Regions from separate parts of the Vibrio lentus genome, predicted to be linked through region 1. Evidence: riboswitches for the same ligand, from Rfam matches in the RefSeq annotation. Region 1 holds a riboswitch; the other holds the start of a gene.
What was found. A riboswitch is a leader RNA that binds a small molecule or an ion and turns the genes downstream of it on or off. The one in region 1 is predicted to bind cyclic di-GMP.
Positions count from the first base shown of each region.

Region 2: another riboswitch for cyclic di-GMP. It lies ahead of gbpA (N-acetylglucosamine-binding protein GbpA); the one in region 1 lies ahead of QWZ07_RS16450 (TfoX/Sxy family DNA transformation protein).

Region 1 covers NZ_JAUFQE010000002.1:1,800,471-1,804,897, forward strand. The annotation lists gene torD (molecular chaperone TorD) at 1-220, shown strand, start outside; gene purR (HTH-type transcriptional repressor PurR) at 538-1,542, shown strand; cyclic di-GMP riboswitch class I at 1,713-1,798, shown strand; gene QWZ07_RS16450 (TfoX/Sxy family DNA transformation protein) at 1,926-2,516, shown strand; gene QWZ07_RS16455 (TVP38/TMEM64 family protein) at 2,650-3,330, shown strand; gene QWZ07_RS16460 (putative signal transducing protein) at 3,394-3,711, shown strand; gene QWZ07_RS16465 (alpha/beta fold hydrolase) at 3,819-4,427, opposite strand, start outside.
Region 2 covers NZ_JAUFQE010000001.1:1,865,850-1,870,276, forward strand. The annotation lists gene cyoE (heme o synthase) at 1-580, shown strand, start outside; gene gbpA (N-acetylglucosamine-binding protein GbpA) at 712-2,178, opposite strand; cyclic di-GMP riboswitch class I at 2,251-2,340, opposite strand; gene QWZ07_RS07970 (hypothetical protein) at 2,663-3,016, shown strand; gene QWZ07_RS07975 (DUF3313 domain-containing protein) at 3,116-3,787, shown strand; gene QWZ07_RS07980 (DUF3820 family protein) at 3,800-4,015, shown strand; gene aroG (3-deoxy-7-phosphoheptulonate synthase AroG) at 4,329-4,427, shown strand, end outside.

The sequences.
Region 1 (4,427 bases):
TGGCAATCTCATCATCCGTTCAAATGAAACTGAGCTTGAAGAAGAATTAGAAAAATCGTTCACTGTTCAACAGCAATTTATTGAACAACAACTCCTTACTTGGGTACCAAAGTTCAACGTTAAATGTTGTGAGATCGATTCATTCGGTTTCTATGCATCTGTGGCAACTCTTCTCGTGGCCTTCTGTAATTTGGACACTCAGTATTTAGCGGGTGAATAAGATACGCTGATGATTAAGTAAACAAATTCAATAGAATGTGACAATTCACCAAGATTTCTGGGTGAATTTTATTGCGAGTAATTTCTAGTCAGTCTAAAATTGTGACCGCAAACGATAAAATATGAAACATTCACGAAATGCTATGCTTATTTAAGTTCAGAGCATTTCGGTGTTAAGACAAGCCGCTCAATAGCGGTTTTTTGTTTTTTAGCACTTTAGTACCCCAAAGAGCCCTACAAATTTAAGCTCTTAGTTAGGTAGCTTAACGGCTACTTTATTCCGTACTTTGGGAAAGTAGCTTCTAATAGGATAAAACCATGGCCACTATAAAAGATGTCGCTCGCTTAGCAGGCGTATCAACTACCACCGTTTCTCACGTAATCAACAAGACACGTTTTGTTGCAGAAGCGACTCAAGAGAAAGTAAATAAAGCCGTAGACGAGTTAAACTACGCACCAAGTGCTGTTGCGCGTAGCTTGAAATGCAATTCAACACGTACTATCGGCATGTTAGTGACTCAATCAACAAACCTCTTCTTCTCTGAAGTGATCGATGGTGTTGAAAGCTACTGCTACCGTCAAGGTTACACTTTGATTCTGTGTAACACGGGTGGTATCTATGAGAAGCAACGTGACTACATACGAATGCTTGCAGAAAAACGTGTAGATGGCATCTTGGTTATGTGTTCCGACTTAACAGAAGAACTTCGTGGCATGTTAGATCGCCATGCTGATATCCCAAAAGTTGTCATGGACTGGGGCCCTGAAACCTCTCAGGCTGATAAGATCATCGATAACTCTGAAGAAGGCGGCTATCTAGCAACCAAGTACCTGCTAGAACGTGGTCACACAAAGATTGCTTGTTTAAGTGGCCACTTAGACAAAGCAGCATGTGTAGAACGCATCGCGGGTTACAAACGCGCACTCAATGAAGCGAAGGTCGCAACCGACGAAAAGCTCATCATTGAAGGTAACTTTGAGTGTGATACCGCTGTACTTGCGGCTGATAGAATTGCTCAGATGGAAGATCGCCCTACCGCTGTGTTCTGTTTTAACGACACTATGGCACTTGGCCTGATGAGTCGCCTGCAACAGCAAGGTATTCGTATTCCTGAAGATATTTCGGTTATCGGTTACGACAACATTGAACTTGCAGAATACTTCTCTCCACCATTGACGACGGTTCACCAACCTAAGCGTCGTGTTGGTAAAAATGCATTCGAAATTTTGTTAGAGCGCATTAAAGATAAAGATCATGAAAAACGTGTCTTCGAAATGCACCCAGAAATTGTTGAGCGAAGCACAGTTAAAACGTTAAATTAATTGATAAATCGAGTTTAATTTCATTAAGCGCACCTTTGAGTGCGCTTTTTTTATAAGCAGATAAAATAAACCCAGTTGCATAACACCAAGATCATTAATTGAAGCAATATCACATTTTGAAATATCAGGTGTGAGCCTCATTCAACAAAAACTTTATTCTATTCAGTCAGTCACGCACAGGGCAAACCACTCGAAAGAGTGAGACGCAAAGCTTCCGGCCTAAACCACTCGTTGGTATGGTAGCGGGGTTACCGATGGCAAAATGCGGTAATTACTAACAATTTAGTAATTTACGGCTTATTGACAATTTAATTGCAACATTTTGCTAATCTCTCGGACCTGCTTATTTGGTGGCGTAGTTCAAATACACCGAGATAGATAACATGGATAAACCGATACTAAAGGACTCAATGAAATTATTTGAGCCCCTAGGAAAAATAAAATCACGCTCAATGTTTGGTGGATTCGGGCTTTTTGCTGATGACACTATGTTTGCTCTGGTTGTTAACGACCAGCTGCACATAAGAGCGGACAAAGACACAACAAAGCAATTCGAGCAACAAGGGTTTCGACCATACGTCTACAAAAAACGTGGTTTCCCTGTCGTCACAAAGTATTTCGCATTGCCGGAAGGCTTGTGGCAAGACCAAGAGAAAATCTTGCAGCTTGCTACGACGTCTTTGGGGTTTGCTAAAGAAGAGAAAGCTGAGCAATCTTCTGCTAAGCCAACTCGATTAAAGGACCTCCCTAACCTTCGACTCGCTACCGAGCGTATGTTAAAAAAGGCTGGGATCGATTCTGTAGAATGTTTATATGAATCTGGCTCTGTAAACGCATTTAACGCCATCAAGGAATCACATGCTTCCTCTGTCAGCATTGAGCTGCTTTGGGCGCTAGAAGGTGCGATCAATGGTACTCATTGGTCTGTTATACCGCAGCAACGTCGTGAAGAGCTTATCAGTCGCGTCAATTAATATTGTCAGTTCAAACTATCTACATAACTAAGCCGCATTCTTGCGGCTTTTTTTATATCTGTTGAAAGTTAATCTATGCTTTGCCTGTCTATCTATACTAATGGTATGCATTGAAAAATTAGAGGAAGTATCAATGAGTAAGAAAATGATATTGGGTATCGTATTGGTCGTAACGATCGTCTTGTTAGGCGTCAATTTCGGCCAATACCTAACACTTGAGAATGCGAAAGCTCAACAAGCTGTTTTGAATGACTACATCGAGAGCAATTTTATTGCCGCTGCTGCAATTTACTTCGCCGCCTATGTCATGATCACGGCTTTCTCAATTCCTGGCGCTGCGGTTGTTACTCTGTTAGGCGCTGCCTTGTTTGGTTTCTGGAACAGTTTACTGCTGGTATCTTTTGCGAGTGCTATTGGTGCAACTCTCGCCTTCTTAAGTAGCCGCTACCTGTTACGTGACTGGATCCAAACCAAGTTTGGTGACAAGTTAGCAACGATTAACAAGGGCGTTGAAAAAGACGGGGCATTTTACTTATTCTCTCTGCGTCTGATTCCTGTCTTCCCATTTTTCCTTATCAACCTGTTAATGGGGTTAACCCCAATGTCGGTAACTCGTTACTACATCACAAGCCAAATAGGGATGTTGCCAGGTACTGCGGTTTTCTTGAATGCTGGTACTCAACTCGCAGAAATTGATTCACTTTCGGGTATCGTATCTCCTTCAGTACTATTGTCATTTGCCTTGTTGGGGGTATTCCCAATTATTGCTAAATGGTTGATGAGTAAGTTCCGCTCAGCACCTGTGGCTGACTAACGTGTATAGCGGAATAACGTATATAACTGACTAAAACCCAAAGCCGAATAAGGTTCTATTTCAATGAAAATCTTCAGTGCATCGAATCCTACAGAAGCCCATATCATCTGTGGATTGTTAGAAAGTGAGAATATTGCGTGTGAAGTCCGTGGTGAGGGCTTGTTCGGTTTGAAAGGGGAAATCCCATTCACTGAGGAAACTGACCCTTACGTATGGTTATATGAGCCAGAATTGGCCAGTAAAGCCCGCACGATAGTCAATGACTACCAAAAACAGCAAGATTCGATCATCTATGAAGAGTGGCGTTGTGGTGAGTGCCATGAAGTCAACGAAGCGCAATTCGGTTCTTGCTGGCAATGTGGTGCTGCATCACCAGAGTAAGAACATTACGAACGATACTCCTCCCTTAAAATAAAAACGGGAAGCTAATATTAGCTTCCCGTTTTTATTTAATTCGATTTATTTGTTCAGATAGCGAACCAAGAGGATCATTGGATTTGTTTTTGAATAAACGCGATAGAACGTTGGTTGAACTCTTCAGGGTTTTCAACATTACACACATGTCCGCAATTCGCTATTTCCACTAACTCACTCGACTCGTGCGCTTCAACCATCTCTTTTACCGGCTTGATGAACATGTAGTCACGTTCTCCCATCAAATAAAGAGTCGGGATCGGCAACTCTCTATCTTTGAAGTATTTCATTAGAGGGTTCACATCAGCGGTAAGGATGAACCAACGTTTAAATTCTTTTTGACACAGTTTTTTGGCTTCGCGGATAAATAGATGGCGAGATTCTTTTTGGCTTTTCTGCGGCATAACAACATAAGCAAAAAGGCTGTATAGCCACATGTATGGAATGATGTGCTTGCTTAAATTACCCAGCTTTATTAGTACTTGAGAGCGAGTATTGAGCTTAGTCACTGCACCACCGAGTACCATTGAACGCACGCGCCCTGCCGCTAATTCCGCTACGTTGCGAACAATAATCGTCCCGAGAGACATACCAACGAAATGCGCTGAACGGATTTTTAGATGATCAAGAACTTTAAGGATATCGAGCGTGACCGATTTGAACGTATAGCGGTTCGTAATCAG
Region 2 (4,427 bases), on a different contig from region 1:
TGGTTTACTTGGCTTTGTCACGTTAGTGGTGTGGGTTAATCAACTCACTGCTTGGCTAACCTTTGCGAGCTTATTAGGGTATGCGGTGATTTATACCATGTACTTGAAGCGGGCTACGCCGCAAAACATCGTGATTGCAGGGATCGCAGGTGCAATGCCTCCGTTATTGGGCTGGACGGCGGTCACCAATGAGCTGCATTCAAACGCTTGGTTGTTGGTGATGATCATCTTTATCTGGACACCTCCGCACTTTTGGGCGTTGGCGATTCATCGTCGTGACGAATATGCCAAGGTGAACATTCCCATGTTGCCTGTGACGCATGGGATCGCCTACACCAAAACATCAATTCTGCTCTATACCTTGTTGCTTAGCATCATATGTATATTGCCGGTGTTGGTCGGTATGAGTAGCTGGATATATTTGAGCGCTTCTTTGGTGCTAAACGGCGGGTTTGTTTATCACGCTTGGGTACTTAAATATCGTGATGAGCCTAATATGGCGATGAAGACTTTTAAATTCTCCATTTATCATCTCATGATCTTGTTTGTCGCTTTGCTGGCGGACCACTATCTACTTTGATAACTGATGTTTCTATTTTAATAACTGGTGTTTCTACTTTTACTGAATAAGAAAACGGATGCTCTAGGCATCCGTTTTGTTTTGCTGATTACTAGCACGTACCTATTAGAAAGTAAGTGACTGGCTAGTCATTAGTCCACTTTGTTCCAAGCATCTTGCCAGTGTGAACCAACACCTGGTTCGTATTGAGTTGCTGTTGGAGTCCATTGAACACAGTAACCAGAGTATGGGAACTCTTTACACTGATAAACGCCACCATCGCTGCTTAGTACCTTAGTACCTGCTGTGTAAGACTCAATGCTCTCAGGAAATACGAAGTCGTAATCGCCAGCGGGTGGCGGTGTTTGCTCGTCCATTAGGTGGAAATCAAGCGTGTTCTGATCCACTAAGTTACCTTGGTCATCTTTAGTCACAACCACAAGCATATGGTGGCCAGCCTCCGATTTAGACAGAGTGAGTTGAACATCTTCAACTTGTCCGTCTGCCAGTTCTGATTTTTGAGAAGCAAGTGCTTCGCGGTGATGGTTGTACACCGTCAGTTCTGCTTGAATATCGCCAGTTGCTTCTAATGTTAGATCAAGCTGTGTTGGCTGGTTTTCATCAATAATGTACTCAGATTCTAGGCCTGTCACTGCTAGCTCATGCTCGGGCTCTGGAGTATCAATCTTGTAACCGATCTCGACGCTCTTAAAGCCTGAACCGGCTTTTAGGTAAACAGGGTTCGTGCCGTACACGGGTGCAAAATCGCCTTGGTCGTTCAGCTGACCTGCTTTGATTTGCGCTTGTTCTTTGTTGATCTTAGAGGCAAGCGCGTAAGACCAGTTATTTGCTTTGCCTTGCTCGTTGCTCTCAATGACGAGCTCTGTGCTGTATGAAGCGTTCTCACCCGATTGATCGAAGACACGAGTGTAAACAGCATCACCAATGTTTAGATCTTGAGTTGGGTTGATTTGACCGCCTTGATCCCAATCAGGAATGATAGGGCCGTCGCCATCAAATTTCACATCGATAACGTTGTAGAAAGCCATCGCAGTATCACCCACGTCCCATACCGCAAGGATCACTTGATAACCTTCGCGCTCTGGAACATTACACAAGTGGCTTACTTGCATAGGTGGTTGTTGCCCATTGCCTTCAACAACACAGAATGGTGTTAAGTCAAAAGAGCTGCGCGCCAAAGGCTGGTTTGGGTTCCAGTCTGGTTGAGTAATGTAGTATTTCCAGTCGTTAGTCACGTGGTTGGCAGTGAACGTCCACTCAAAATATTGAGAGCCCGACTTGATAGGACGTTTAACCCAGCGATCTGCAGTCTGCTCGTCTAGCGCTGCCGCTAAAGATGATTGCGCACTGGCGATTTTTCCATCGGCAGGGCCGACTTCAGGGAAGCCTTCAGGGCCTTCTACACTTTGTGGTTCATATTGGATACCGCCACAGTTCGTGTTTTTCTCTTGCGTATCACTCGCTGGGAATTTACATAGCGCGACACGGCTTTCTGCTACGCCATTATCGTATGCCGAAACATAACCGTGACCGAAGCTTGCACCGCTTACGCTAAGTAGCGATAGCGCGATGAGTGATTTTTTTGGGAGTTGTTTCATTATTTGTCCTTACTGTATTTGGCCGACAAAAAAGAGAACACTCCGGCATGCATTGACACTTAAATCCTATTAAGTGGCGGCCCCGCTATCATAGACAGAATATTTGTCGACAGACCGGTGGCTTTGCGTCCTATTCTTTCAAATAGTTTGCCAGAAGTGCGTTTAAGCAAGCGGAATGTAGCCAACCAGTTTTATAAATGCGAATCAATCGATTGAAATGTGGAATGCTAATCTCGAACTTTTAATTCTTAATACAAATTAACTTGCTATATGTTTAGTTCGTTAACGTATAAATTATTGATATAAATGAAGAAAGTATTTGCTCTAATCGTTTTTGTGAATGATTTTGGTGATTGCGTTCCGTTCTATAAGACAATTGCGCGCATATCAAAACCAAACCTTTGGTTTCCACTAACCAAACCCTGACACGCCATGTATGAAAAGCCGGACAATTGATTGGTATAAGTTATATAAAGGAAGCAGTATGGAATTCACAGAACAAGATAGAGATGCGCTGTATCAAACTTGGATGTCACAAAAATCGAGAATGCGAATTACGCAGATGGAGTTTTCAAAAAAGCTAGGAATGAACCAGCTTGATTTCTCTAGAGTGTTGAGAGGCGAGACGCCATTAACGATGTCTTTCATTAGCCACTTTTGTCGTTTACTTCATTTAGAACCTAGGAATGTGTTCCCTTCACTCAAAGAAGGCAACCAATCTGGGCCTAAAGTGGTGTATTTGAAAAGCCGAATGAGTGTGGATGGCGAGATCCAAAATGCTTACATTGAAGGTAATCAAGTGATTGTCGAGTATGCACACACTGTGCAACATGACTAATTTTAGAGATAGCTCTGAGTTTTAACCCCTTTTTCTACAATCTTTTCACATAGGGTATGGCATACTTGTTTAGATTCATAAATTTAACCGAAGTGCGCTATGACACCTTTAAAACTTCTCTTGCTTGTTGCAACCAGCATCTTTTTGTTTGGTTGTGCAGGCGGCCCAATTAAAACTGCAACCAAATTCACCAGCTATGAAGATTTTAGCGTCGGACCTGATGGAGGCGTCGATCTTGTATGGGTGAGGATAGGGTTACGTGATTCACAGCGCCTGAAAGCCAAACTCGATGAGTACGACTCAGTGGTGATCGACCAGATCTTTGTGCTTGCAGAAGAAGGTTCGCTCGATCAGGAAGAGATTCAAGAGCTGACTGATCACATGGTTGCACGCTTGGAAGAGAAAATATCGCCCCATAAAACGATTGTCGATGAGCCTACCGGGAATACGCTGCGCCTAAGCATTGCCTTGAGTAACGTTGAAACCCCCAACCCCATCTTAGCCGTGACCAGTAGTGTACTGCCGTTTGGTCTTGCGATGTCTACCATATCTAAGGTCACGACCGGAGAGCACACCAATGTGGGAAGCGCCAGTGTTGAGCTCTTGGTAAGTGATGCTCAAGAGGGCACACCATTGTTTGCAGCCATTGACCGTGAAGCAGGCAATAAAGATTTCTCGACAATGATTGATTCACTGGATGATGCCAAAGATGCAATCAACTATTGGGTTGAGCGTTTAGGTGATACTCTACAAAGAATAGAAAAAGCCTAGAAAGAGCCTGTAATGCTAGAGAAACAGAACCTGATTAAACTTGCTAGAATGCAAATGCCATTTGGTAAATACGCTGGTCGTATATTGATCGATCTGCCAGAGGAATACTTACTGTGGTTCGATAAAAAAGGCTTTCCCTCTGGTGAGTTAGGTGACTTACTCAAGCTGTGTTTGGCATTAAAAATTGAAGGGCTTGATAGCGTTGTCAAGCCATTGAAAAGAATGTAATTAGTTAGAAGCTCACGTTAATCACGTGAGCTTTTTTATTTTCAAGTTCTGCATAATTTTACATGTATGGTGAAGCTTGAACTATAACCGTTCTTAACCTGTCATAAATTACGCAATCGATAGTGTGTAAATAATGGTATACAGGGTGTTTTAAATATAAAACACAAAAAAAATTGCGTTTATTTTCAATTAGTGATTGAAACTAGAGTTTTTACTAGTTAAGTTACAGGGAACAAGAAGATTAGTGCTGATAGAAAGTTACGTGAGACAACGTACATTCAGCTCAAGGATAGAAAAAAGGAAGAAGTAAGCAATGTTCCAGACTGATGATGTAAGAATTAACAAAGTAAAAGAGTTATTACCACCTGTTGCTGTTTTAGAAAAGTTTCCAGCGACAGAAGTTGCTTCTTCT